3 regions of the uncultured Rummeliibacillus sp. genome follow, and region 3 is predicted to be linked to each of the others. Evidence: riboswitches for the same ligand, from Rfam matches in the RefSeq annotation. Region 3 holds a riboswitch; each other region holds the start of a gene.
What was found. Region 3 has a riboswitch for S-adenosylmethionine ahead of Q0977_RS05840 (methionine ABC transporter ATP-binding protein). Riboswitches for the same ligand answer to the same signal wherever they lie in the genome.

Region 1 (10,185 bases), on a different contig from region 3:
GACAATCAAAAATTATTCTTCATATTTTTCATCATATTGTTGCCAAAGTTCATCAAATACAACTGCACTTAACGCATGATCTGCTTTTTCTTCTATATATCTTGAGATGTTTTGAAAATCTTCTTCCTGTTTAGGAAAACTATGGTCATGAAAAGCAGCTTCTGCAAAATCCCCTTTTGCATCTTTTGCTCCTCTAAAAGATAATACGAAATGATAAAATGATGGTTTCATTTGGACTTCCTGCCTTTATTTCATTATAACTTACATTCATTTTACACGAAAATTACTTATCTTTGGAAACTATATTAAAACTCTAATTGTAACTTATCTAATTTCTTCTCTACCTGGAAAACATTTTCTTACTTTTTTCATGATAATGGCAACCTTCCCATTTCATCTTCGTTCTATAACTCGGATGCGAAAATATTATCAATAAAGATTACCGCATCTCTACCTAGATTATTGGTATATATGAGGAGATGATTCAAATGAAAATAGTAAAAAGCTTACTATCTTTCATAGTCATGTTTGGGACTTTATTTACTTTTACAGCAAACAGTGACGCAGCAACACCAAAAACAATGAACGCAAAAGTAGCAAATAGCGTATACGTTCACGCTGAACCTTCAGCTAATGCCAAAAAAGTTGGAACACTTTGGAAAGGTACTAAAGTAGTCGTATATAGTAAATCAAAAACAGGCTGGGCAAAAATTAAATTCAACAAAAAAACAGCTTATGTATATGCTTCTTACTTATCATTTAGCAAAAATACAAGCAAGAAAACAACAGCTACAAAAACTACAACTACTAAAAAAACTACAACTAAAAAAAGTACGAGTACTTCAAATAGTAAAAAAACAACTTATCGCCCCGTAGTAACAAATACTTACTACTATGTTGAAAATGGCAAAGACGGAAAACTATATTCAACTGGCAAACGCAATTCAACAGGTTGGACTTACTGGTACAAAAAAACAGGTAACAATAAACAATCATTTTTAGTAAAAGAATCTTCTAAAGGTTTAGATTACAAATTTAAAACAGGTACTATTCGTCAAATCGTTTACCCTTTTACAAAGGGACAAGTATTTAAAGCAAACAAAAAAAATTACAAAATCGTATCTATTTCAAACACTTTTAAAGTAAAAGCAGGTACATTTAAATCAGTTGTCGGTATTAAAGCTGCAGACGGTTCAATCACATATTACGCCCCAAATGCTGGCGCAATTAAAACTGTGAAAAACAAAAAAGTCACTTTTGAAATCACAAAAATTGAAACAAAATAATTGAACGATTAAAGAGCTCCCTGAAATAATTTAGGGGGCTTTTTCTTTCATTATGCTATTGCATAGTATTTCATAAAGTGTTACTATTTCATTAATTAAAATTTTTCTAACAATTTAATGTAAATTTCTTATCGAGAGAGATGGAGGGACTGGCCCTGTGAAATCTCAGCAACCACCAATTTGGTAAGGTGCTAATTCCAGTAGATGTATTTCTAGCAGATAAGAAGATTGACTTTTTAAGTACAAGGTCCTCTTCTTCTGAGGGCCTTTTATTTTTTTAGAAAAGGATGATGAACATGACAAAAAAACATATTTCGACTCGTTTAGCGCAAATCGGAACAGAAACAGATCCTCGGACTGGTGCGATTAATACACCTATTTATCTTTCTACCGCATATCGACATGCAGGACTCGGCCAATCGACAGGCTATGATTATACGCGTACAAAAAATCCAACTCGGGCTGTTTTAGAGGAAGGAATTGCCGCTTTAGAAAGTGGAGATGCAGGTTTTGCCTGTAGTAGCGGGATGGCTGCAATCCAATTAGTTTTATCCCTTTTCAAATCAGGAGACGAAATAATCTATTCAGATGACATTTACGGAGGTACATATCGACTTGCTCGTCAATACGAAAACCAATATGGTATTCACGCTCATTTCACACCTTTCCAATCTATCGCAGAAGTCGAAGCAATTATAAATGAACATACAAAAGCACTTTTTATAGAATCACCAACAAATCCATTAATGCAAGAAATCAATATTGAACTATTTGCAAAGTTAGCGAAAAAAAATCAACTTTTACTGATTGTTGATAATACTTTTTTGACTCCGTATTATCAACGTCCAATTGAACTTGGCGCAGATATTGTTATTCATAGTGCTACTAAGTATATTGGAGGACATAATGATGTTCTTGCAGGTCTGGTCGTGGCAAAAGGAGAAGACTTGTGTGAAAAACTTCTTCATAACCATAATGCTTCAGGTGCAACATTAGCCCCGATTGACAGTTGGCTTTTACTCCGCGGTCTAAAAACTTTACATGTTCGCATGAAACAACATACAGAAAATGCACGAAAAATTGTTGACTATTTAAGTAAAGAACCATCCGTAAAAGAGGTTCTTTACACTGGATTAGGTGGCATGATTTCTTTCCGATTACAGCATTCCAAATTGGTACCAGCATTTCTTCAAAATTTAAAACTTATCGCATTTGCTGAAAGTTTAGGAGGCGTTGAAAGTTTTATCACCTACCCGGCTACTCAAACACATGCTGATATACCTGAAGAAGAACGAACTGCACGTGGTGTTGACAACTCATTGTTACGTTTTTCAGTAGGAATAGAAGAAGCCGAAGATTTAATAGAAGATCTCCAACAAGTTTTTACTACTATCAATAAAGAGGTGTCTTTCCATGAGTCAACAAAATAAACAATCTATCGAAACTAGTCTAATAACTGCTTCTACTAGAGGCGATTACGAACAAAAGACAGGTGCTGTGAATGTACCAATCTATCTTTCATCTACTTTTGACCAAGAACATTTTGATTCTTTCGGTCCCTACGACTACAGTCGCTCTGGAAACCCTACTCGTGATGCATTAGAAAAAACAATTGCTGAACTTGAAGGAGGTTCAAGAGGATTTGCCTTTTCATCAGGCATTGCAGCAATTGCTTCTGCCCTACTTACTCTAAATACAGGTGATCATATTGTCATTACAAGCGAAGTATATGGTGGAACTTATCGTTTTGTTACACAGGTTTTAACAAAATACGGTATTTCACATTCTTTCGCAGATTTTACGAACTTGCAAGAAGTAGAAGCTGCCATCCAACCAAATACAAAGATTTTATATGCTGAAACTCCCGCGAATCCACTTCTAGGTATTACTGATATTCGTGGTATTGTTTCCATTGCTAAAAAACATAATTTGTTAACTTTTGTCGACAATACCTTTATGACACCACTTTACCAACGTCCGCTTGAACTAGGCGTTGATGTAGTATTACATAGTGCTACGAAATTTTTAGGCGGCCATAGTGATATTATTGCTGGTCTTGCCGTCACAAAAGACGAAGAACTTGGAAAACAAATTTACTTTATGCAAAATTCGATGGGTGCTATTTTAGGGGCACAAGATTCATTTTCATTGATACAAGGTATTAAAACATTAAATGCTCGCTTATCACAATCATCACAATCGGCGATAAAGATTGCCTCTTACCTCGAACACCATGAATTGGTTAAAGAAGTTCACTACCCTGGATTAAAGAATCATCCAGGTTATGAAATCCATGCGAACCAAGCATCAAACGCTGGTGCTGTATTATCATTCACATTACCAAATCGTGAGCTGACAAAGGCTTTTGTTGAACATGTTCAAATTCCGATTTTTGCAGTTAGTCTTGGTGGAGTTGAATCTATTCTTTCATACCCAGTGACAATGAGTCATGCTGCTATTCCTAAAGAAGAGCGCGATAAACGTGGCATTACAGAAGGACTTTTAAGGTTCTCAGTTGGGCTTGAAAATGTGGATGATTTAATCGCTGATTTTGAACAAGCTTTTCAAGCAGCAAAAGATATAGTTTCAGTCAAAAAATAAAGTTAAATAAGTCATAAAAAAGCTGATGTACTCTAATTGGTACATCAGCTTTTCTTCTATTTTATAAAGTTAATCTTCAAATAACTTTTCAAATTGTGCATAGCCAGCTTGCGCTAACTGATTTTTTGGAATAAATCGCAATGCAGCTGAATTGATACAGTAGCGAAGTCCACCCGTTTCAATTGGTCCATCTGGAAATACATGACCAAGATGTGAGTCAGCTTCTTTACTTCTTACTTCTGTTCTTAACATACCAAAGCTTGTATCTGTATGTTCAATAATCCCTGTTTGTTTTACAGGTTTCGTAAATGCAGGCCAGCCACAACCTGATTGAAATTTATCTTTTGAAGAAAATAATGGTTCACCGGAAACAATATCTACATATAGTCCCTCTTCAAAGTGATTGTCATATTCGTTGCGAAATGGAGGTTCTGTACCTTTTTCTTGTGTTACATGATACTGCATCGGAGTTAATTCTTTTAAACGTCTTTCTTTATCCATCAATGTGCCCCCCAATTATCTTTTTGAAATGCAGCGCGACCTGAACCAATTGAATAAAGTTCGTAGTGAGAAGGATTCTTTTTATAATAGTATTGGTGATACTCTTCAGCAGGATAAAACGGCTTTGCTTCTAAAATCTTTGTTGCAATTGGAAGATTGAACTTTTGGGATTCTTCTAATGCTTTTCTTGATGCTTCCGCTATCTTTTTTTGTTCTTCATTATGATAAAAAATTGCTGTCATATATGATCTACCACGATCATGAAATTGTCCACCAGCATCGGTTGGATCAATTAGCGTCCAAAAAATCTCCACTAGTTTTTCATAAGGAAAGATTAGAGGGTCATATGTGATTTGTACTGCTTCATAATGGCCAGTTAAATCAGAGCAAACTTGTTGATAACTTGGATTTTCTACATATCCACCTGTATATCCCGAAATAACCGACTCGATTCCTGGTTGTTCATCAAATGGTTTGACCATACACCAGAAACAACCTCCAGCAAAAGTCGCCTTTTCCAATGTCATACAAAAACCCCCTATTTTTTAGGAATTACTACGTCTAGTATAATGCGATTTTCATCTAAATTGAATTCTTTTGCTTGTACTCTTCCTTCTAAATTATCGCCTAATGGAATATTTATCTCTGTCAAGTTGATATAGATTTGTTCTTCTTTCGGTTGAACAACCATCCAAGTTGGCAATTCAACAGAATCCTTTAATAATTTTAGGGCTGTTGCTGGTGGAATATCAAGCATACCTACTTCAATTGTTTTTTGTTTTAGTAATAGATTCCCATCAACAATTGTTGGATCAAATGTCATGACAATTGGCAAATCCATATCAAATACTGGTAACGTTCCGCTTAATGTTACTTGGTCATCAACATACATTTTAACAGGGATTTTAGAGCCCTTCATAGAGTTAGATATGAGCTGATTAGCCAAATTTTCAAAGTCATCGGCTGTAGTAACAACTTGTAGATGACTTCCTTCAGGTAGTTCACTTGTCGTTGGAGTGGGTGTTTCAGCTATTGGTCTTGTAATCATAAAAACAGTTGTCGCTATTGTTAGAATAACCGCTGAAAAGAGGAGTATAAATGCCAATTTCCATTTATTCATCTAAAGACTCCTCCTTAAAATCAAATTGTCCTTCTGACAGTTTATTTAAATTCACTTCATGTAATGTTTTAATAATTCTTGCTGTCAATAGATCATATCCTTTTGCATTAGGGTGGAAAAAGTCACTGTGATAGACAAGATTATCATTTGACTCAAACAAATCTTCAATATTAATAAATACGGCATGCTCATCATTATTAGCAAATCCACGTATATCTGAATTCCATTCACTCATAATTGTATTCATATCTGATTCTTCCTTCGTAAAAATAGACAAAGGATTGTAAACGCCAATTAATATAACAGGTGCATTTGGATTCCGTTCGCGAATCAATTCCATTATGGTTTCATATCTTTGTTGAAACGCAGGTCTTTTTTTATCAAACGCTTTCTTATCTAAATTTGTAATATTGGTACGAACAATTTTCATCAAATCATTTCCACCAATTGTTAATGTGATAAAATCTGCCTGTTTAAGGGCATTATCAATTTTACCAGATTGGATTTGATCTATTAATTGATCGCTTCTACGTCCTCTTTTTGCAGTATTTATAACAGTAACAGATTTAACACCTTGCCATGTTTTCATTTCTTTATCTAGGCGACCAACATATCCTTGTTTATCTAGTTCATCTCCAACACCTTGAGTTAAAGAATCCCCTAAAGCGACATATTGTATGTTTTTAGTTTTAAACATTTGTGTAACTGCTAATTTTTTATTTTCATCTTTTTGATGTCCATTATTATCAGTAATTCCGCAAGCAATTAAGATCAGAACGGATAAGATTAGTATTAGCCTTTTTTTCAATTTCATTTCTTCCTTTCATGTCGACTTTGTCGCTCAAATGAAAAGAAAGCAGGGAATGTTATTTTAATCCCTGCCGCCTAATTAGTCTGTATAATATGAAATACCTATTGCACCTGGCCCAGTATGCGTACTAATGATTGGCGATGTAAAACCAAGCTTCACATTTTGATAGCCTGACTCTTCAATCATTCTTTTTAATGGTTCTCCCATTGCTAAACCATTTGCATGAGCAATTCCTACACCTTTAATCGTTTTACCCTTAGTATTTTCTTGGAATTGCTTAAAAATATACTTAACTACTTGTTTATGGCTCCGTACTTTTGCGACAGGATTGTAAGCTCCACCTTCAAGTGAAGCAATTGGTTTTATATTCAATAATGATCCTATTAAACCAGTCCCTTTACCAATACGACCACCTTTTATCAAGTTTTCAAGTGTATCCACAACTACAAACAAATTTGTATTTGAACGAATATGATCTAGTCTTTCTATAATTTCTTCCATTGACTTGCCTTCTTCTGCCATCTTCGCCGCTTCTAAAACTTGGAAACCTAAAGCGTAAGAAATATAGCGGGAATCCACTACTACAACTTTGGATTCTGACATTGTTGCTGCTGCTTCGGCAGATTTTACTGTTCCGCTCATGCCACCAGTCATTGTTATAACTAAAACTTCGTCTCCATTACTACCAAGTTCATCAAACAATTCTTTAAAAACACCTACAGCTGGTTGAGAACTTTTAGGCAATTTAGACGTATTAGCCATTTTTTCTAGAAATTCTTCAGGACCAATATCCTTTCCATCAACAAATGTTTCTTGATCAAATTGAAAAGTTAATGGAACTATATGGATATTATATCTTTCAATTTCTTCTTTTGTTAATTCGCCGGTCGAATCGGTAACAATATGAATTCGTCCCACATTGACACATCCTTTAGTAGATTCATTTCATTATAAAATGATATCGCTATATAGTAAACTATTAGCCTTTTATTTTGGTGAAAACCTTATCATATATTGTACTCACGAATTTCACATTAAACATGTGACATTTGTCAGTTATATTATGGATTTAGAGAAAAAGTAGATGAAAGTTAATTTGGTTTAAAGAGGTTCTTTTCGAGTGTTTTCGATTAAGCAGGATATAAAAAAGTTGGATGTCTTCTATATTATGCATTTTATTTGAAAGAACATGTATAGAAATATTTATTTTTCATATATTCATTTTTATAAACTAGAGAGCTACATTTAAAAATTCAAAACAAAAATCGCTCCTCCACATTGAATGAAAAAGAGCGATTACTCAAAAATAAAATTATATTCTAGGTCTAACAGTCCGTTCTTTCAGATTCTACTAATTAAACAATCGTCAAACATTATTTCTTTTTGAAGATGAAATAAGCGAACTTTATACCTTCTTTTGTTTCAAAGGTTTCTGATCCAGATACTTTTTTCCATTTATTACCTAATTTAGGGAAAAATGTGTCACCCTGGAAAGTGTGTTGTATTTTTGTTACATAAAGAACATCTGCAATTGGAAGAGCTAAACGGAAAATTTGTTCTCCTCCAATAACCATTATTTCTTTTTCTTCTTTTTTAGCAATTTCTAAAGCTTCCTCAAAAGAATGGGCAACTACAATACCTTCTGCTTTGTAATTTGGATCTCTTGTTATGACAATATTCGTTCTTCCTGGTAAGGCTTTTCCAATAGATTCAAATGTTTTACGCCCCATAATCATTGGTTTACCCATTGTCGTTTTTTTGAAATAAGCTAAATCCCCTGGTAAATGCCAAGGCATCTTATTGTTATAACCCATTACACGATTTTCATCATAAGCTACAATCAATGAAATCATCCTGCTTAGCCTCCTCACACAGAAATTGGTGCTGATATACGTGGATAAGGATCATATCCTTCAATTATCAAATCCGTTATTTCATAATCAAATATCGAATCCTTATCCGTTTTAATCACTAACTTTGGTAACTCTCTTGGTGTACGTGACAATTGCTCTTTTACTTGAGACAAATGATTCTTATAAATATGTGCATCACCTAAAGTATGCACAAAATCTCCAACCTCTAGGTTACATTCTTTAGCAATTAAATGTGTTAAAAGAGCATAAGATGCAATGTTAAATGGAACACCAAGAAATACATCTGCACTTCGTTGATATAATTGACAAGACAGTTTTCCATTTGCTACATAGAACTGGAAAAGAGAATGACAAGGTGGTAATGCCATATCATCAACTTCAGCTGGATTCCAAGCTGTCACGATATGTCGTCTTGAATTGGGATTCTTTTTAATCGATTCAATAACATTTTGAATTTGGTCAATTGTACCACCTTTTGCATCCGGCCACGAACGCCATTGCTTTCCATAAACTGGACCAAGATCTCCATATTTCTTCGCAAATGCTTCATCTTCTAATATATTCTTTTGGAAAATGTTCATTTGCTCATCATATTGTTCTTTAAATTTTTCATCTTGCAACACACGATGTCCAAAGTCTGTCATATCTGGTCCTTCATATTCTTCACTTTTTACCCATTTTTCAAAAGCCCATTCATCCCAAATATGATTGTTTTGTTCAATTAACGTACGGACATTCGTGTCCCCTTTTAAAAACCACAATAATTCTGTAGCAATTAAGCGAAATGCAGTTTTTTTAGTAGTCATTAATGGGAATCCATCTTGCAGATTGAATCTCATTTGATAACCAAAAACACTCCATGTACCTGTTCCTGTACGATCTCCCTTATTATTACCATTTTCTAAAATATGGCGGCAAAGGTCTAAGTATTGTTTCATCGATATAGCCTCCAATTACATACTAGTTCATATGATAACACAAAAATGATGCAGTATTAATTTCTTATTTAACTAATCGTCACCAAACATACTAACAGCTTATTCGCATTAATAATAATAAAGAAAATGGAATCATTGATTGAAAAAGAAAAAAGTTATACCCCAAAATTTGTTTTAGGCATAACTTTTTTCTCTATAATAGTTAATCATTTTCTGAACTTCGATTATAATTTTTTTCACGTAGTTTCTTATTATTTTGATCTAAATATTGTGAATCTGAATCTGATAAATCATCTTCGTTCTTATTTTCCAATTCATCTTGAAGATTATCCGTCAGTTTTTCTTGAATAGATTGGAGATTTGTGTCTAAATCACTTAGTTTTTCTTGCTTATGCTCTATATTTACCCCTCTTTTTGCATCTTCCTCAATTTCCGATTCCATTACCGCTTTTTGACCTTCCATCTTATGGGCAAGTCCGTGTAGCATCTCGGCTTGGTCTAGTGACACCGCTTGGGTAAAAAGCTTTTCATCATCACTTTTTGGCGTTTTTTTCTTATCTTCCTGATCTACTCCCAGTGCATTACTACGACTTTCGGCTTGATTTTTTGCAATTTGAGAATCCAAATCTGCAATTTGCTTTTCATAATCCTTCAATTGTTCTTTAATACTTGATATATCGCCACCTGAATCAAGCGTATTTTGCATTAAATCACTTTTTTGTTCCATTAATGCATCTCTCTGCTTCATCAAGCTTTCAATCATTGAATCTTGCTTTCCCTGTTGCATATTGCCGAATAACTGTCGAGCTTGTCCACTAATAGTTACGGTATCTTTAAAAATATTACTTTTTGAAAATACACTTTGAGACAATGTTTTCGAAGTTGCTGCTACACTAATTGCATGACTTGTAGGTTCTTGCATAGATATTCGCATTAAATCACCTCTATTTATATATCGGTTGAAAGTAAAATTACTATAGAAGTGAGTAGGTTTGATGGGAAATTTATGTACTAACATTTATTTCATTAGATACTTTTATATTAAGAAATTTCA
Region 2 (10,185 bases), on a different contig from region 3:
TTGTTGCTCAAAAAATTGTATAGTTCATCTATCTCCTCAAATCTTGAAGGCCAATTATTAGATTCTTCCCACACAATATCATTTTTTTAAGCAATGCATTGCTACTTCTGCTTCGGCCCAAGGAACTGTATATCCTTTACCTTTCGAGCAAAATATACTTGAAGATGTGTATTCAGGATCACTATTCTTATCATAATTAATCATTTCAATTACTTCATCTGGATTATGGCATTGATCATAGCCACTAAACGTCAAATTTAATACACCTTTTCCATTCGTATAAGATGAAAATGTTGAGTTGTAATCCATAAACGTTGATACAGGTCCCTTACCATTGATCAGTACTTTTTCTTTAGTCATTATTGGAGGCTCAAATTCACCATGCAATTTTTGAATATCCGTCATCATTCTCCCAACAAATTCAGCAGAAGCTTTCATTTTGAAATGATAATATGGTTCTAGTAAATGATTTTCTACTTGTTCAAGACCTTGTCGAATCGCTCTTAAAGTGGCTTCTCTAAAATCGCCACCTTCTGTATGCTTAATATGAGCTCGTCCTGTCAGTAACGTAAACTTAATATCTGTAATAGGAAAACCAGTTAATAAACCATGGTGCTCTTTTTCAAAAATATGTTGTTTCACTAATCTTTGGTGACCATCAGATAAGTCATCTGCTTGACAGGCATTTTCAAATATTATACCTGCTCCTCTTTCAGTTGGCTCCATTAGAAGATGCACCTCAGCGTAATGTTTTAGAGGTTCAAAATGACCATATCCAATTACTTTTGACGCTATTGTTTCCTTATATAATATTTGAGGTTTTTCAAAATATATATGTAAACCAAATCGATTTTTAACAACTTCAGTTAATACCTCTAACTGAATAATCCCCATAACATGTAAATGGATTTCTTGGAATCTCTCATTCCAAATTACATGTAAAGAAGGATCCTCTTCATCCAATAATTGAAAATAAGCTAATACATCCTTTATATTTTCATTACCTTCATTTACTACTTTCGATTGTAATGTTGGGATTATATTAACTGATAGACCATAATCGGTAACTTCCTCCCCAATTATATCTCCAATAGCAGCACTAGAAATTCCAGTAACAGCAAATATTTCACCAGCTTTTACTTCTTTTACAACTTCATATTGGTTGCCATTATATAATCGAATTTCTGTTACTTTTTCTGTATTCTCTCCAAACTTCAGTTCATCACGCACTTTTAATGTACCTGTTAACGCCTTCATAAATGTAATTCGTTGCCTATTATTATCATGTCTAATTTTAAATATTCTTGAAGTAAAAGGGCGCTCTATATTATATGTTGTTTCCGTTAAAATAGAAATTTGATCTAAAAATTCTACTATACCGATATCTTTTAAGGCGGAACCATATGCACAAGGAAATACTTCTCTATTTTGTATCAAGCGTCGAAATGTTGATAAAAAAAGTTGCATATCAATATTTTGTTCCAAATATTTTTCTAATAATTCATCATCATGTTCAGCGATAAATTCAATAACTGATTCTGATAGAGTTTGATTTGTTAAGCAGTTAGTAATTGGAAGAATATTTTGATCTAATTCTTGTTGCAATTCTTTAAGTACTTTAGGAACATTTGCAGCTTCTTGATCAATTTTATTGATAAATAGAAAAGTAGGAATTTCGTGTTTTTTGAGGAGTTGCCAAATTGTTTCTGTATGGCCTTCTACTCCATCAACAGCGCTTACTATGACTATTGCATAATCCATTACTTTTATAGCCCTTTCCATTTCAGGAGAAAAGTCTATATGTCCAGGCGTATCGATAATTGTATAAGTATCTCCATTTTTTATAAATCTACCTTGTTCCGCAAAAACAGTTATTCCTCTTTCCTTTTCTATCGCATTGTAATCCAAAAAAGCGTCTTTATGATCTACGCGGCCTCTAGTTTTTATACTATTTGTATGAAATAACAACTGTTCGGAAAATGTCGTTTTACCAGCATCGACATGTGCTAAAACCCCGATTGTTTTAAACATTGTACTTCCTCATTTCTAATATTTCATTAACATTAGTATATCAAATCCTTTCTCTCATAAAAAATACCGTTGCAAGCATTCGTTTGCTTACAACGGTCTGTTCACTCCCATTCATATGGTGTTTCTTGGTATACATAATAGTTTAACCAATTTGAAAATAGTAGATGTGTATGTGAACGCCAAACATTCAAAGGCCTCTTCGTTGGATCGTCATTTGGAAAATAATGTTTAGGTATAGGGATGTCTAAACCTTTTGCGACATCTCTTTCATACTCATCTTTCAATGTACAAGCATCATATTCTAAATGGCCAGTTACCATTATTAATCTTTCATCTTTTGAAATAGCTATAAAAAGGCCAGCTTCATCAGAAGAGGATAACACTGATAATTCAGGATGCGCTTCGACTTCTTCTAATGAAACCGAAGTATTACGTGAATGTGGTGCAGTGAACACGTCATTAAACCCTCTTAATAATTTTACAGTTGAATCTTTTACTGTATGGTTAAAAACTCCTGAACACTTTTCAGGTAACGGGAATTTTCCAATTCCAAAATGATGATAAAGGGCTGCTTGTGCTCCCCAACAAATATGTAAAACAGATGTTACATTTGTTTTTGACCAATCCATTATTTGCTTTATTTCTTCCCAAAAATCAACATCTTCAAATTCCATAAGCTCAATTGGGGCACCAGTAATGATCAGTCCATCAAAACGACGATGTTTAACCTCTTCATAAGTAGTATAGAAAGTTTCTAAATGAGATTTACTTACATTTTTTGATTCATGTGTTGCAGTATTTAGAAATGTTACGTTTGTTTGTAAAGGTGTATTACCTAAAAGTCTAAGAAGTTGTAATTCTGTTTTTTCTTTTTGTGGCATCAAATTTAATATAGCTATATTTAAAGGACGAATATTTTGACTTCTAGATCGATCTTCATCCATTACGAATATTTTTTCTTTTTTTAACAGTTCTGTAGCAGGTAAATCTTTAGGAATATTAATTGGCATTTGTAACTCTCCTTTTTGAATATCTTTAATCACTTTCGATTGAGAAGATTATTCATAATTTGACAATTGAAATCACTAACTTAAATTCCTACAATTACTTCTCTCAACCTAACACTAGTTTGTTAGGTTATATAGGTGGAATTGATGTAGGAACTAGCTTAATGTAATTGAGTGATAAAAAATAAAACCCCTTTTCTATGATAAGAAAAGAGGTTTAAATTCCGCTCAGTTTTCTTATCTTCCAAGACAGTTGTCTTGTAGGACTTAGCACCTTTCTGCAGAGCAGAGGTTGCTGAAGCTTCATAGGGCCATTTCCCTCAGCTTCTCTTGATAAGATCTATACAATTAATGTAATCCTAACATGGAAATGCTGATATTGCAAACTTTTCAGAAAATACAAGAAAAACAGAAACTTAAGCAACTTTAAAGAAAAAGAACCACTTATTCCTAGCTTATTATAATTATGGAGAATTTAGTATGAAAATTGAAAAAAAGCCACATGAATGTAGGTTACAATCAGTATCCATTTTTAAACTAAGGAGGATTTTGAAATAGACTCTTTATACATATTTAGATTAAATCTATTATATTACCTACTAAGTTTGACTATTCTTCCTGGATATGTTTTTGTATGCGGATTATGTTTTTTAATTTTTCTAATTTTTACTGTTATATAATAGATAACTATGATAAAATAATTGTTAAATTTAAGTTTTAACTAAGGAGTGCTTACTAGTGAAAATCGAAAGATCAAAAAAAATGGCTATGTTTCCAAAAGCAATATTCGGAGATTTAAAAGCGGCCGCCAATCGTAAAGCAGCTTCTGGTACTAAGTTAATCGATTTAAGTCTCGGTAGCCCAGACCTCCCCCCCGATGAAAAAGTACGTATGGAACTTTCTAATCAAGCAGCATTAGCAAGTTCTTACGGTTATACTTTGGGCGGAACGAAAAAATTCTACCAAGCTGTTGCAAATTATTATAAACGTCGTAGTAATGTAGATTTAGATCCCGAATCAGAAATTATTCAAACTATGGGTTCTCAAGAAGGTTTAGTTCATGTACCAATGGCCTTTTGTAACCCGGGAGATTATGTTTTAACAACAAATCCCGCCTATGTAGCCTATGATGCCGGTATTCACCTAGCAGAAGCAATTCCTTATTATATGCCTTTGTTAGAAGAAAATTCTTTTTTACCAGACTTTGATGCGATTCCAGTTGAAATTGCTGAAAAAGCAAAAATGATGATTTTAAATTTACCTGGTAACCCTGTACCTGCAATGCCATCTGAAGTATTTTTCGCTAAAGTTGTAGCATTTGCAAGAAAATACAATATAATAGTACTTCACGACGCTGCATACTCAGAATTCTATTTTGATGGTGGCAAGCCTATGAGTTTCTTATCTACACCTGGCGCAAAAGAAGTTGGCATGGAAATCAATTCTCTTTCTAAAAGTTTTAGTTTAGCAGGAGCACGTATTGCTTATATTGCTGGTAATGCTGAAATGATTTCGATTATACAAGAACTAAAATCGAACCTTGACTATGGTACTTACCAACCGATTCAAGATGCTGCATGTGTAGCTTTAGATCATGCTGAAGAAATCACTGACCGTTTACGTTCTGTGTTTACAAAACGTCACCATATTTTAGTCGAAGGTTTAGAGAGTATTGGTTGGAATGTTACACCATCAGAAGGTGGAATGTTTGTTTTTGCAAAATATCCTAATCAAGAGATGAACGACATCGATTTTGTATATCATGCAATTGAAAAAACAGGCGTTGTAATGGTTCCAGGTTCAATATTTGGAGATGCCGGTAAAAATTATGTCCGTCTAGCATTAGTTCAAGAAGAATCTTTACTTAAAGAGGCTGTAGAACGTCTGGGAAAGCTTTCAAAAGTTGAAGTTGGCGTATAAATTTTGAGTTATATTTCAAAGTTCAAATTTGTTTCTTGACAAGTTTGAACTTTTTTGTTGTTTAAGCTTAACCAGTGGAGCTTTTCATTAACTAAAACCCCAATACTTTGATTCCATAAAAAAAGGGGGTAAACTGCTCCCCCTCTTAATTCTTTATATCCTTCGATGAGCCTTCATTTAAATAAACTTCACCGTCTTTATAAATCATCTGTTCTGGATAGCGTAGGTTTATAACCGCGTCCTGAAGTTCTTGTGAAGGTGCACGTGTTGAGAGTGACACAATTATATTAGTAGCGAAGGCAGCTATCGCCCCGAAAATACCAGCGCCTGTATCGATAATGCCTAATATCGTAAAGCCACCATACTTTGCACTAAAAATGTAAAGAAGTGTCACAGCTAAACCGACAAGCATGCCAGCCATAGTTCCTTTTGCATTAGCCCGCTTCCACCAGACGCCTAATACGAGTGCAGGGAAGAAAGTACCGGTAGCAATTGCAAATGCCCATGCAACAATTTGGGTAATGGCACCAGGTGGGTTTAATGCAATAAGACCAGCTAGTAGTGTTGCAACAACAATTGAAATACGACCTATAAGTAGACGTTTTCGTTCAGATGCTTGTGGATTGATAATGCGGTAATAAATATCATGTGCAAACGACGAAGAAATAGAAATCATTAAGCCACCAGCTGTAGATAGTGCAGCTGCCATTGCACCTGCAGCCACTAGTCCAATAACAAAGATACCTAGATTTGCAATTTCAGGTGTAGCCATTACGACAATATCGTTAGCAATTGTAAGTTCAGCCCATTGAAGTATGCCATCACCATTCGTATCGGCTATCCCTAATTTTCCTGTATCAATCCATGATTGGGTCCACGAAGGTAATTCAGCAATCTTTTTACCAGCAACTTCCGTTAATAAAATAAAACGAGCAAAGGCTGCATAAGCTGGTGCACTAAAATATAAAAGTCCGATAAAAACTAATGCCCAAGCGCCTGACCAACGAGCCGCCTTCATAGTACCTACAGTATAAAAACGTACAATAACATGTGGAAGTCCAGCTGTACCACACATTAATGTAAACATGAGTGCTAAAAACTGCCATTTAGTTCCATTTGTGAATGGTGCAAAATATTCAGAGATTCCAAGTTCTCGGTCTAGTTCCCCCATTTTTGTTACAATTTCACCATAGGATATCCACGGTATAGGATTACTAGTTAATTGTAATGACATAAAAATAACAGGTACTAAATATGCGATTATTAAAATAACGTATTGTGCAACTTGTGTCCAAGTAATGCCTTTCATCCCACCGAATGCAGCATAAAATGCAATTAACACAACGCCGATCAGTGTTCCTATTTTAGCATCAATTTCAAAGAGACGTCCGATTACTACACCAGAACCTGATAGCTGCCCAATTGAATACGTGAAGCTTATAATAATTGTACATATAGCAGCAATTATTAGCGCTGCCTTACTATTAAAACGGTCTCCGATAAATTCAGGTACAGTAAAGCGACCAAATTTACGAAGCTGAGGTGCAAGTAATATTGTTAAAAATAAATAACCGCCAGTCCATCCCATAATATAGGCTAATCCATCATAGCCAAGTAACATGATAGTACCAGCCATTCCGATAAAGGATGCTGCACTCATCCAGTCTGCCCCAATCGCCATCCCATTAAAAATAGGAGGTACTCCACGACCAGCAACATAAAAATCAGATGTTTGCTTAGCAGTATTAAATACCGCTATTCCAATATATAAAGCAAATGTACATAGTATAATCACCAGTGATACTAAAAATTGACTATCCATATTCAGCCTCCTTCCATTAGTGATCTATCATGTTTTTTGAACCTATTTCTTTATTTCGTTCATCATCAATCCCATATTTTTTATCAATTTTGTCCCCGACAATCGCATTTACAAACAGTAAAACAATGAAAGTAAATAACGCTCCAAATGCCCCCATAAAATAGTGGAATGGGAATCCCAAAAACTGAATTTCAGTTAGTGAGTCTGCAAACGCTACCATAACATAAGACACAAGAAACCAAAGAGCAAAATAAACAAACATGTACCTATTTTTCTCACGGAAATAAGCATCAGCAACTTCTTTATCAATCTTTTTCATACGGACCACCTTTCTATTAATCTATCTCAAATCAAAAATAAATTGAAACGTTTCCTTTAAAGGAAGCGGTACCAGAATTATCTTGACTATCATTAAAATAATTAGTGCAACCACAGGAAAGGTAAGAAAAATGAACCGTTTTTTTATTAGTGCATAGGTAAGACAAATACTAGTGAATAAGATAAGAAACAGAAGCAACAAAACACCTCCTATAATCTCAACGTCTTCTAATATATGTTGGAAATGATCAAGATAAAACGATAATAAAGTAAAAAATCCTAATCGATTGATTCTACAAAATTTGATGCACATACTAAATCATACAAATATTTTTATAAGAACCTGCAAAATACAAACAAAGTTTCTCTTAAATTCCAATCTTTATCCATTCAACTTTTAACATAAAAAAGTACTTCCTATAATAGAAATGGTACCCGTTCCATTTCTTTATAAGAAGTACAATTAAAAGAGGTTATTTGCATGTGAATGGCGATTCTCTGAGCGCTTTAATTCACAGATGTTATTTCACTGTTGTAGTTACAGGAATTGCTGCTTGTAATATTTCAACAGCCTGATCTATTTCATCATAACTTACTGTTAATGGTGGAAGTAAGCGGACAACATCTTCTCCTGCAGGTACAAGTAGTAAACCATTTTTGTCAGTTATTTCAACCAATTTTGAAGAGCTATCACAATTTATTCCGAGTAAGAGGCCCATCCCTCTTATTTCAACAGAAGCAGGTAACGCCGCTTGCAATTTTTCTTTAAAATATTGCGATTTATCTGTTACAGTTTTTAAAAACGCTTTTGTGAAAATTTCCTCAATAACTGCTGTCGCAACTGCCATTGCTAATGGATTACCACCAAACGTAGTACCATGAGTACCCGGACCAAAGCTTTCATATAATTCGGCGGTTCCTAACATAGCACCAATTGGAAAACCACCAGCTAAACCTTTTGCTAATGTTACAATATCAGGCTTTAATGCAGTCTGTTCATAAGCATAAGCTGTACCCGTACGACCAATTCCCGTTTGAACTTCATCGACGATACATAAAATTCCTTTTTCATCACAGATTTTTTGAATTGCTTGTGCGAATTCAGGTGTAATTACATGAACGCCACCTTCGCCTTGTACGACTTCTAACATAATAGCTGCTGTCTCATCGTCAACTTTTGCCAGTAAGCTATCTACATCATTAAATGGTATGTACTCAAATTTTTCGACAATAGGTCCAAAACCTTTGTGCACTTTTTCTTGACCAGTTGCAGACATGGAACCAAAAGTTCTACCATGAAATGAATGTAAGCAAGTAATAATTTTATGCTTTCCAGTATGTTTTCTAGCTAATTTTATGGCTGCTTCATTTGCCTCCGTACCACTATTACAGAAGAAAGCATGTGATAAATGTGTATCTTTGACTAATTTCTCTGCTAATTTCTCTTGATACTTATTTTCAAAGAGGTTAGAAGTGTGCCAAAGTAATTCACTTTGATGCTTAATCGTATCTACCAATATTGGATTTGCGTGTCCTAAGCTTAATACTGCGATTCCGCTTGTAAAGTCTAAATAGGATTTACCATTTTCATCCCAAACTGTTGTACCTTTACCCTTTACAATTTGAATTGGTCTAGTTTTATAATTGCCGAATAGTGCGCTCATAATAACACCCCTTCTTTTGTAATTTTAGTGCCTTGAAACTTTTGATCGACGATATGTATAGCTGGAATTCCTTCTTCTAAACATGCAATCGCTGCTTGAACTTTCGGAATCATACCACCATATATATCCTTTGTTTCAATCCAATTTCTAATAATCTCTGGGTTTACTTCTTGTTGAACCTCATTATTAATCCTAATGCCAGGTGTATCTGTTACTAACAATAATGCATCTGCTTTAATCGCCAATGCTATATCGCTAGCTACTGTATCTCCATTTATATTTAGTGGAATCCCATCTTTTGTGGCACCAAAACAAGCAATGACTGGTACTTTACCTGCATCAAAATATTGTTGAATCGTAGACAAATGTACTTTTTGAATTTCACCAACATAGCCATAAACTGATTGATCAAGAAAATCGCTCTCAAAAATAGAACTATCTATGCCATTTAACCCAATGGATGAGATACCTGCAGAATTTAGCTGCTTTGTAAGGTAAGGATTTACTTCTTCGATAAGGGCATGTTGTACGATTTTGACTGCCTCTTTAGATGTAAAACGAATTCCATTAACCTTCTTATATGCTATATTGTTTTTCTCTAAGCTAGCATTAATAGCAGGTCCACCACCATGTACTATAACAACTTGATAGCCACTTTTTATATACTTTTGGACTTTCTCAAAAAATGAGCTGTTTAAGTCGCCTAGTATACTTCCACCAAGTTTTATCACTATAGTTTTATGATCTATATGTGGCATTGATTTGGACATAGTCATACGTTAAATCACACCCCCATGCAGTTCCTTTACCTTCTCCAATTCCCATATCGACTAAAATTTTCACTTCATTTTGTTTTAAATATTCCGTTATTTCTTCTTCAGAAAATACAATTGGTTCTCCGGATTCCACAACAAGTGTTGAACCAATTTGAATTTTAATATTTTCCGGTTTAACGGTCATTCCACTATATCCAACTGCGCAAATAACTCTTCCCCAGTTTGCATCACAACCAAAGACTGCTGTTTTAACTAGTGAAGAACCAACTACAGTTTTTGCAATCTGTAATGCCTCTTTATCATCTTTTGCGCCTGATACATTTACTTCAATTAGTTTAGTTGCACCTTCTCCGTCTTTTGCAATCATTTTAGATAGGTCTTCGCAGGCAGATTTAAAAGCTTCCGTAAAGACATTCCAATCCGGATGATCTGGTGTTAATTCATTATTTTCTGCCAATCCATTTGCTAGGACAAGTACTGTATCGTTTGTAGATGTATCTCCATCAACTGTAATCGCATTAAATGTTTTTTCTGTAGTATCTGCTAATAGTGCTTGGAGAGTTTCATGACTAATATTGGCATCAGTTGTGATATACGCTAGCATTGTTGCCATATTTGGTTTAATCATACCTGATCCTTTAGCAACT
Region 3 (10,185 bases):
ATGGCGTCTTTTCAATGGATGGCGATATCGCAAAACTTCCTGAAATCGTTGAGATTGCAAAAGAATTTGACCTTATTACATATGTCGATGATGCTCATGGCTCAGGTGTAACAGGTAAAGGAAAAGGGACTGTAAAACAATTCGGTCTACAAAATGACATTGACTTCCAAATTGGTACGCTATCCAAAGCAATCGGCGTTGTTGGTGGTTATGTAGCAGGAAAGAAAAACCTAATCGATTGGTTAAAAGTTCGTTCACGTCCATTTTTATTCTCAACAGCATTACCACCAGGTGACGTAGCAGCAATTACACATGCAGTTCAAATGTTAATCGATTCAACAGAACTATGTGACAAGCTTTGGGAAAATGGCGATTATTTAAAAGCAGGACTTAAAAAACTTGGCTTTAACATCGGTCATTCAGAAACACCAATCACACCATGTATTATCGGAGATGAAAAACTAACACAGCAATTCTCATCTCGTCTAATTGAGGAAGGCGTTTATGCAAAAGCGATTGTCTTCCCAACTGTTCCAAAAGGTACTGGTCGCGTTCGTAATATGCCTACAGCAGCCCATACGAAAGAAATGCTAGATGATGCATTAGCTATTTATGAAAAAGTGGGTAAAGAATTAGGGGTTATTTAGTAAAGAAACTAGAAGTATATTATGGATTTTAAAAGAATGCTATGAAGATTGTTTTAAACGTCTTCATAGCATTTTTGATGTTATTTAATGATTGGGTCTATATTTTGGAATATAAAGAAATTACTTTATTTAAAAATTAGTTTTTCGCTAGTTCAGCTTTTTCTTTAAATAAACCTAGTTTTGCAATTCTTTGAATGCCTTCTTTTAATCGTTGTTCATCTACTAATAAGCCTACTCGTATATAACCTTCTCCATACTTACCAAATCCATTACCAGCAGCGACAGCAACGTCTGCTTTTTCTAAAAGTAAATCAGCAAATTGTTGACTTGTGAATCCTTCTGGAACGGGAAGCCATGCAAAGAAAGATCCTCTTGGTGCAGTTACAGGCCAACCAACTTCGGCACAAGCATTGATCAACGCGTTTCTTCTGTTTTCATAAATAGCCACTTGTTTCGTCACGCAAGATTGGTCTCCAGTTAATGCTTCAACTGCTGCAAGTTGTATAGCAGGGAATAGGCTAACAAAGAGGTGATCTTGTATAAGGTTTAATGCTTCGACAATTTGTGCATTACCAACTGCGAAACCAACACGCCAGCCTGCCATATTATACGTTTTGGATAATGTATAGCATTCAATGCCAACGTCTTTGGCTCCTTCAGTTTGAAGAAAACTAATTGGTTTTTTACCATCAAAGCCAATAGCTCCATAGGCGAAATCTTGCAGTACAACAATATTATTTTCTTTTGCTAATTTGACGGTGTCCTCATAAAATTCTTTTGTAGCAACCCCGCCTGTAGGATTATTTGGGTAGTTTAAATACATTAATTTTGCTTGTTTCTTAACATCTTCAGAAAGCTTTTGATAATCTGGAAGGAAGTCATTTTCAGCCAATAGTGGCATTGTTTCAAATTGAACATCAGCCAATGTGACACCAGATAAATAATCAGGATATCCAGGGTCTGGTAATAACATTGTGTCCCCAGGGTTCAAAATGGCTAAAGGTAGTTCAACAAGCCCGGCCTTCGCACCGAAAAGAACCGCTACTTCTGTAGCAGGGTCAATATCCACATCGTATTCACGTTTATAAAATGTAGCGACTGCTTCTTTTAACTCAGGTAATCCACGGAATGGTGAGTATTTATGCATTTGTGGATTAGCGGTTGCTTCTTGCATGACTTTGACGATATGTGGCGGAGTAGGTTGATCTGGATTTCCTTGCCCTAAGTTTATAACATCTCTTCCTTCTGCAACTGCAGCACTTACTTGCTTCACAAGATTTGCAAAAAACTGTTTCGGTAAATTTTGTAGTTTTGTGGATAACTCCATTATGCATTCCTCCGATTGATATATTAGTATTGTGTTGAGTTCATGTACTATACATTTCAATCTCATATAGATAGAATAGTATAAAGATGAATTTTCAGAATTGAATAACGATTTAGTGAAAATACTATAACCTTTTTAGAAAAATGTCCATAGGTGGTGCAAAAATGAAAATAGGATGTATTCAATTAAACGTAGCTTTTGGAGATGTTGAAAAAAATTTCACAAGGGCAGAAGCATTTATAAGAGAGGCAGCTAGTAAAGGTGCTGAGCTCGTTATTTTGCCAGAAATGTGGAATACGGGTTACGCATTAGAAAAACTAGAAGAATTAGCAGATGTAAATGGAGAAAGAACAAAGAAATTTCTCCAAGCATTAGCTATGGAGCTCCATATTCACATTGTAGGTGGATCAGTAGCGACGAAAAAAGAAGAAGGATTTTATAATACGATGTACACGGTGAATCGCGATGGTGAACTAGTTGGAGAGTATGATAAAGCACATTTGTTCCGTTTGATGGATGAGCACTTACATCTTTCAGCTGGTGAAGGGCAAAATAATTTTGAATTAGGAGACATACAAGCTGCTGGGGTGATTTGTTATGATATCCGCTTCCCAGAATGGCTTCGTCTTCATGCGTTAAATGGCGCAAAGGTAATATTTGTCTCAGCACAATGGCCAATAGCAAGAATCGATCACTGGAAAACGTTGTTACAAGCTCGTGCTATTGAAAACCAAAGCTTTATCATTGCGGTAAATCGCATTAGTCATAAAAAAGAAAACTTTAATGGTCAATCGATGGTGATTGAGCCATGGGGAGAAGTATTGTGGACAGGGAGCGAAGAAGAAGAGTTAGCCATAGTCGATGTTGACTTTTCAAAAGTCGATGAGGTGCGTCAGAAGATTCCAGTATATGATGATAGACGCCCAGAATTGTATAAGGATATTTTGAAATAATTATTTAAACCCATTTTGCTGAGCAGAGTGGGTTTTAGTTTGGGGATTTTCATATATTTTTTTACGGATTAAAGCATGAGAACTAAATGGACGCATTATGAAAGCCTTTTTTAATTAATGACATCAATTTCACGGAACGTGGATACAATTCAAAATTGCGTGGATTGAAGACGAGAAAGCGTGGATTAAACATGCATTTGCGTGGATTGAAGACAGAAAGGCGTGGATTGAACAAGAAATTCCGTGGATTAAATAGCACGATCTTTAAACGGACTTCCTGAAAAGGATAATACCAACAAAAATATTGTTGTTTATTGGTAAGTGCGAATTCTTACTTGCCATCTCACTTATCTCATTTTAAAATAAGAACAAACGTTCCTTTTGTGAGGTGTGCTGAAATGTATGAAAATATGCCGAGAAGATCCATTATGTGTATAGATATGAGATGTTTTTATGCTAGTTGTATGGCTACTTTAGCTCATTTAGACGTTGAAAAAGAGGCAATTGCAGTTATAGGGAATTTCGAACAAAAAGGAAGTATTGTACTGGCTGCTTCTCCAATAATGAAACAACGTTTTCAAGTGAAAACTGGAACGAGACTATATGAGATACCGAAGCATCCAGATATTCATTTGTTTGAACCTAAGATGGAATACTTTGTACGCATGTCAGTCGAAATCACCAAGTTATTGAACAGCTATGTGCCGAAGGAGGCCATCCATGTATACAGCATTGACGAAAGTTTTGTGGATCTGACTGGCACTGAAAAACTGTGGGGAGATCCTGTAGAAACAGCACACCAAATCCAATATGAACTCTATAACCAATTTGAAATTCCTAGCACAGTTGGGATGGGTCCTAATATGTTATTAGCAAAACTTGCACTTGATTTAGATGCAAAAAAAACAGGGTTTGCGAAGTGGGACTTTGAAGATGTAGAAAAAAAGCTATGGCCTGTTGCACCATTATCTAAAATGTGGGGAATTGGCCATCGAATCGAGCGAACCCTTAATAATATGGGGATTTTTTCTGTTGGGGATTTAGCGCACGCTGATTTAACAACATTAGAAAGGCATTTTGGTATTATGGGCAATCAACTCTACTATCACGCTTGGGGAATTGATCTATCAAAAGTTGGCGAAGCGCCATTGATAGAAGGTCAAATTAGTTATGGTAAAAGCCAAATATTGATGCGGGATTACAACACTAAAACGGAAGTGCTCGCCGTACTTCTAGAAATGTGTGAAGATGTGGCAAGAAGAGCGCGTGAAGCTTATAAAGTAGGACGTACGATTACGCTTGGGATTTCTTATAGCAAAAACGCTTTTGGAGGAGGTTTCCAGCGTTCACGTACGATAGATGAAGCAACAAACGATACGATGATTATTTATCAAATTTGCCAACAGATATTGAACGAACAATACAACGAGCGCCCTGTACGACAAATCAGTGTCAGTATTTCAAAGTTAGAATCAGAACATTCTATGCAACTTAGTTTTTTTGATAAAACACGTTGGAAACGGCGACAACTTGGGACCACAATGGATCACCTTCGTACCCACTATGGTTCTACGGCTCTATTACGTGCCGTATCATATACAAATGCAGGAACAGCTATCGATCGTTCTAAATTACTCGGTGGGCATAAAATTTAAATCTAAAACTGATTCCAATACTAAGGAGTGGTATTACAAATGTTACGTGATCGAGGTAACATAAAATGGACTGCGATGATGTTGCCAGAACATGTACAAAGACTAAGAACCTGGCAACAAGAAGATCAGCAAATCACAAAGCCGACCTTTGATGAATGGACCCTACAAGCCTTAGAGGAAGAACTTTTGCAAGCATATTACGGCAAAAAAGAAGTATTATTAGACGTTTGGCACCAACAAACTAGTGTTCACTATAGAGGAATCATCACCAAACTAATTAGCGAAGAAAAAAAGCTATGCCTACACAATGATACCCAATATAAAGATAAATGGGTTCCGGTAGAATTTATCCTCAATGTTAAGGTATTTGAATAATAGACATAAAATAAGCCAATATAAAAATATTTTTAAATAATTTATTTTTTCTAAAAATAGATTGACAAATAATATAAAAAGAAATAATATGGTTAACATAAACTTACAACTTAACAAATGGAATTTATCAAGAGTGACTGAGGGATAGGCCCTGTGAAGTCCAGCAACCCCCGTTTGGGAAGGTGCTAATTCCTACAGAATTTATTTCTGAAAGATAAATCGACATCTGATTAGAAGATACATCTTTCAGTAGAAGGATGTATCTTTTTTTAGTAGGAATACATAGTTTTTCAATAGAAATTATGAATTTTTGTGCAATAGTAATTTAACAATGATTAGAGGGATGTATATGCTGGAAATACAAAATGTATCAAAGATTTACAAGGTAAAAAAGAAAAGCGTAACCGGTGTAGATCATGTCTCATTGACAATTGATAACGGAGAGATATTTGGAATAGTTGGTTATTCTGGAGCAGGCAAGAGTTCCTTATTACGGTGCATTAATTTATTAGAACAGCCAACAGATGGACAGATATTAATCGATGGTCAAGATTTAACAAAATTAAAAGGTGAGCAACTTCGACAAGCACGATTGAAAATCGGGATGATTTTCCAACACTTTTACTTAATTAGCCAAAAAACAGTAGGGGAAAATATTGAGTTTGCATTGAAAGCTGCAAATATATCAAAAGTAAAGAGAAATGAAAGAGTCAAAGAGTTGCTCCATATGGTTGGTTTGTCAGATAAAAAAGATGTGTTTCCAGCCCAGTTAAGTGGTGGACAAAAACAGCGTGTGGGAATCGCAAGAGCATTAGCTAATAACCCCTCTATATTACTTTGCGATGAAGCAACATCAGCGCTTGACCCAACAACAACAACCTCTATTTTACGATTGTTAAAGAAAATCAACCGAGAACTTGGTATTACAATTATTCTAATAACACATGAAATGGACGTTGTGAAGGAAATTTGTGATCGCATGGCGATTATGCAAAATGGAAAGGTAATCGAAGAAGGGTCGGTTTATGATATTTTCGCCAACCCTGAAAAGCCCCTAACGCAAGAATTTATAAACAGTGTAGTGTCGTTTGATATTCCACCAACCATTTTACAAAACGTCAAGGGGAGAATTGTTAAAATCTTATTCAAAGGTGATGTAGCTGGCGAAGGTGTCATTTCAGATATGCTACAACAATTTGAAGTACGTGGGAACTTTCTACATGGCACGATTGAATATATACAGGAAAGGCCACTCGGCATTTTCCTAATGGAACTGAATGGGCAAGTTGCAGATATTAACCGTTCGATTTCCTATATGGAAAGTCGTGGAGTCACAGTGGAGGTGTTAGACAATGTTATTTGATCCTAGTCATTTTACAGAAATGCTTCCTGATATTTGGAAAGCATTTGGTCAAACGCTTCTAATGGTAGGGATTTCTTTAGCAGTAGCCTTGGTGATTGGTTTACCACTTGGTTTGCTTTTATTCATCACAGGAAAAGGCTTGTTTTCTACAAGTAGATCCGGTTTACTTGGTAACCGCTTTGTGAATGTAGTGGTTGGCTTTATCGTTAACTTAATACGTTCAATTCCATATATCATTCTTTTAGTAGCGTTATTCCCAGTTACTAAGTGGTTAATAGGCGATACGATAGGGCCTATTGCAGCAAGTGTTTCTTTGTCAGTCGCATCAATTCCGTTTTTCGCAAGACTTGTTGAAACATCACTTCGAGAAATTGATAAAGGTGTTATTGAGGCGTCTATTGCTGTAGGGGCGACGCGTTGGATGATTATTAAGGACGTGTTACTCCCAGAAGCAAAGTCTGGTGTCATTCAAGGAATCACCATGACAATTATTAGTTTAGTAGCATACTCAGCAATGGCAGGAATCATCGGTGGTGGTGGTATTGGTGACCTAGCAATTCGCTTTGGTTACTACCGTTATGACAACACTATTATGATTGCGACAGTTGTTATATTAATCATCATTGTCCAAGCAATTCAATTAGCAGGAGACGCGATTGCAAAAGCAGTCGATAAACGTTAAAAGTAACTAGCATTCTGAAAAAATAGCTTTTTATAAAAAATTGGGGGTTTTAAACATGAAGAAATTTTTGTTTAGCGTATTAACGCTAGTACTAGCAGTGGCTTTAGCGGCTTGTGGTGGAGATAAATCAAAAGATACAAGTAAAGCAACAAAAACAAAAGACATTACAATTGGTGCAACAGCAGGTCCATATAGTGATATGCTTAAAAAAGCAATCGTACCGGAGCTTGAAAAGAAAGGATACAAAGTAGAGTTAAAAGAATTTAGTGATTATATCCAACCGAACAAAGCATTAGATTCTGGTGACATTGATGCGAATTTATTCCAACACTCTATCTACTTAGAAAACTTTAACAAACAAAATGGAACAAAAATCAAAGGTCTAATCATTGTACCAACAGCACCAATGGGCTTTTTCTCTAAAAAATATAAATCAGTCGATGATATCAAAGATGGAGCAACAATTGCCATTGCAAACGACCCATCAAACTTAGCTCGTACTTTAAAATCTTTACAAGATCAGGGACTAGTCAAAATTGATGATAATATTGACCAATTAAAAGCTTCTACAAAAGATATAAAGGAAAATCCTAAAAACTTAAAATTCAAAGAAATTGAAGCAGCAGGACTTCCTCGTGCTGTAGAAAGTGCGGATCTAGCTGGTGTACCAGGAAACTTTGCATTAGCAGCAGGTATGAAATTAGACGATGCCGTATTCCTAGAAAACATGCCTGATCAATTCCGTAATGTCGTAGCAGTGCGTGAAGCAGATGAAAATTCACAACTTGCAAAAGATCTTAAAGAAGTTGTTGAATCTGATGAATTTGAAAAAGTAATCGATTCACAATTCAAAGGATTTGGTAAACCTGATTGGATGAAAAATAAATAGAATCAGTCCTAATCGCATATGTTCGATATAAACAAAAAGGGAAATTGCCTGGCGCAATTTTCCTTTTTATATGGGCTATTCAACATTCTTTTATAGAAAAGCAGCCAATCAGCTTTTCATTTTCCCTTCCATTTCTTGAAAGCTATAAACGAGCAAATACTTTTGAATACCTCTAGCTTGTTTAATAGCTTTTGTTGAATGATACTTAAAATTTTTCCTATCTTGTTGTTTAAAAGAGATTAAACTTTCAATGGAAGGCGACATCCACTTTTCTGTGAATTTGGGTATTAAAGCTTTAGCTTGTTCATAGTTTCCTAAAAATACTTCACTGTGGGCAATCATATAGCTTTGGAATGGTTCTCTTGTAATTTGCTTTGCTTCAGATAAGGCACGATGATAATCCTTTTCTAGCATTGCAAGTATAGAAGCGTAGTTATGCTTGACGTACGGTTGCTTATAGGAGGTGATTATTTTTTGTAGAGCGGCTTTTTGTTCGGCGACAGTCTGATGTGCGATTGCATACGGGTATGCATAGAGAGAGCGATGCTTATTTGATTCAAGAAAATGTTCCACTTTTTTTAGATTGTTTGTCCATAATAATGCGTTGAAGTGAGGATACATGGTAGATGAAAAAACATAAAGAAAAAGTAAAATGAAAATTAGCCATTTAGATATATCCATTAATAGCAAAAAAGTACAAGCGATAATTGCAAATAAATAAATCAGTGTCAATTTCCATAATTGCATGAGCTTCACTCCTTTTCATTTATTATAATTAAAATATTCGAAAAAGTCTTTTTGTATATGTGTTCTTTTAAGAGAAACAACTATTGTGTTTTTAAAGAATACAATATATAATATTTTTAACGAAAAATATAGTAATAACGTTAAATAAAAGCGTTATTAATGTACACTCTAAAAATACAGTTGTATTTTTAGAAAATATGTACACTCCAAAAATACATATGTAGTTGACAGAAGGAGGAGTAACAATGAAAAAAATTATGATTACTGGTGCATGTGGACAAATTGGATCTGAGTTAGTGGCGAAATTACGCGATGAATATGGTAAGGATAATGTGTTGGCGACAGATATAAGAAAAGTATCTACACAAGCAGGACCGTTTGAGGTTCTTGATGTCATGGATGCTACACGTATGCACGATATAGCAAAAGCATTTGGTGCCGATACAATGATGCATATGGCGGCGTTATTATCTGCAACTGCAGAAGAAAAACCACTATTCGCTTGGAATTTAAATATGGGTGGCCTTGTTAATGCATTAGAAGTTTCTCGTGAATTAGGTTTACAATTCTTCACACCAAGTTCTATCGGTGCATTTGGACCTTCAACACCAAAACATAATACGCCTCAAGATACTTTGCAACGTCCAACAACCATGTATGGTGTTAACAAAGTGGCTGGTGAGCTTTTATGTGACTACTATCATACTCGTTTTGGATTAGATACACGCGGTGTCCGTTTCCCAGGTTTAATCTCAAATGTTACGCCTCCTGGTGGTGGTACAACAGATTATGCTGTTGATATTTACTACAAAGCTGTACAAGAAGGAAAATATACGTCTTATATCGCAAAAGATACTTACATGGATATGATGTATATGCCAGATGCCTTACAAGCAATTGTTGACTTGATGGAAGCAAACCCAGATAAGTTAATACACAGAAATGCCTTTAACTTAACAGCTATGAGTTTTGAACCTGAACAAATAGCTGCTTCTATTCGCAAACAAATGCCTAAATTCAAAATGGATTATGACGTAGATCCCGTTCGTCAAGCGATTGCAGATAGCTGGCCAGATTCTCTTGATGCAAGTGCCGCAAAAGAGGAATGGGGATTTAACGCAAAATATGATTTAGATGCAATGACAATAGATATGCTAAAAAAATTAGAAAAAAAAATTAGCCATTCAGCATAATTTTGAACAAAAAGAGAATCCCATTCTGGATGAATTGGGATTCTCTTTTTTATGAAATAAAGGAGTACCAAAAAGAAATAAAACACTCTAAAAAAGAAATAAACCTCATTAAAATGGAAACAACAACACCTAACTAAAAATTATTGCAATCCTTTAGCGATAATAATAAGTTTACCTTGATCTAACTCTTTTTCTGCAACAGCTGCTTCTTCTTTGCTTAACCCTATAGCTTCCATTTGGTTGCGAAGTTCGTTTCCACGAGAAACGATAATATTTTTCATCGTATTAAAAAAGCCTTGGTCCTTCATCCCTACTTCAGCAGTTTTGAAAGCATTAGTAATATCTTCTTCACGT

Region 1: it holds a riboswitch for S-adenosylmethionine, as region 3 does, so the genes downstream of both, Q0977_RS15955 (methionine biosynthesis PLP-dependent protein) here and Q0977_RS05840 (methionine ABC transporter ATP-binding protein) in region 3, are expected to answer to the same signal.
Region 2: it holds a riboswitch for S-adenosylmethionine, as region 3 does, so the genes downstream of both, metA (homoserine O-succinyltransferase) here and Q0977_RS05840 (methionine ABC transporter ATP-binding protein) in region 3, are expected to answer to the same signal.

Annotation. Positions count from the first base shown of each region.
Region 1 is NZ_CAKQBI010000037.1:7,777-17,961, forward strand. It holds gene Q0977_RS15945 (YozE family protein) at 13-231, opposite strand; gene Q0977_RS15950 (SH3 domain-containing protein) at 489-1,286, shown strand; SAM riboswitch class I at 1,412-1,512, shown strand; gene Q0977_RS15955 (methionine biosynthesis PLP-dependent protein) at 1,583-2,716, shown strand; gene Q0977_RS15960 (aminotransferase class V-fold PLP-dependent enzyme) at 2,700-3,887, shown strand; gene msrB (peptide-methionine (R)-S-oxide reductase MsrB) at 3,957-4,388, opposite strand; gene msrA (peptide-methionine (S)-S-oxide reductase MsrA) at 4,388-4,915, opposite strand; gene Q0977_RS15975 (YpmS family protein) at 4,927-5,508, opposite strand; gene Q0977_RS15980 (GDSL-type esterase/lipase family protein) at 5,501-6,316, opposite strand; gene Q0977_RS15985 (DegV family protein) at 6,398-7,237, opposite strand; gene Q0977_RS15990 (dihydrofolate reductase) at 7,693-8,172, opposite strand; gene Q0977_RS15995 (thymidylate synthase) at 8,187-9,131, opposite strand; gene Q0977_RS16000 (hypothetical protein) at 9,334-10,065, opposite strand.
Region 2 is NZ_CAKQBI010000016.1:9,261-19,445, forward strand. It holds gene Q0977_RS11325 (translation factor GTPase family protein) at 79-2,031, opposite strand; gene metA (homoserine O-succinyltransferase) at 2,133-3,041, opposite strand; SAM riboswitch class I at 3,273-3,378, opposite strand; gene Q0977_RS11335 (aminotransferase class I/II-fold pyridoxal phosphate-dependent enzyme) at 3,777-4,958, shown strand; gene Q0977_RS11340 (sodium:solute symporter family protein) at 5,104-6,780, opposite strand; gene Q0977_RS11345 (DUF4212 domain-containing protein) at 6,797-7,099, opposite strand; gene Q0977_RS11350 (acetylornithine transaminase) at 7,620-8,762, opposite strand; gene argB (acetylglutamate kinase) at 8,759-9,538, opposite strand; gene argJ (bifunctional glutamate N-acetyltransferase/amino-acid acetyltransferase ArgJ) at 9,501-10,185, opposite strand, start outside.
Region 3 is NZ_CAKQBI010000006.1:93,340-103,524, forward strand. It holds gene Q0977_RS05815 (glycine C-acetyltransferase) at 1-647, shown strand, start outside; gene Q0977_RS05820 (pyridoxal phosphate-dependent aminotransferase) at 784-1,974, opposite strand; gene Q0977_RS05825 (carbon-nitrogen family hydrolase) at 2,139-2,927, shown strand; gene Q0977_RS05830 (DNA polymerase thumb domain-containing protein) at 3,326-4,582, shown strand; gene Q0977_RS05835 (YolD-like family protein) at 4,622-4,957, shown strand; SAM riboswitch class I at 5,079-5,178, shown strand; gene Q0977_RS05840 (methionine ABC transporter ATP-binding protein) at 5,307-6,320, shown strand; gene Q0977_RS05845 (methionine ABC transporter permease) at 6,310-7,002, shown strand; gene Q0977_RS05850 (MetQ/NlpA family ABC transporter substrate-binding protein) at 7,058-7,891, shown strand; gene Q0977_RS05855 (hypothetical protein) at 8,000-8,638, opposite strand; gene Q0977_RS05860 (L-threonine 3-dehydrogenase) at 8,884-9,831, shown strand; gene Q0977_RS05865 (general stress protein) at 9,972-10,185, opposite strand, start outside.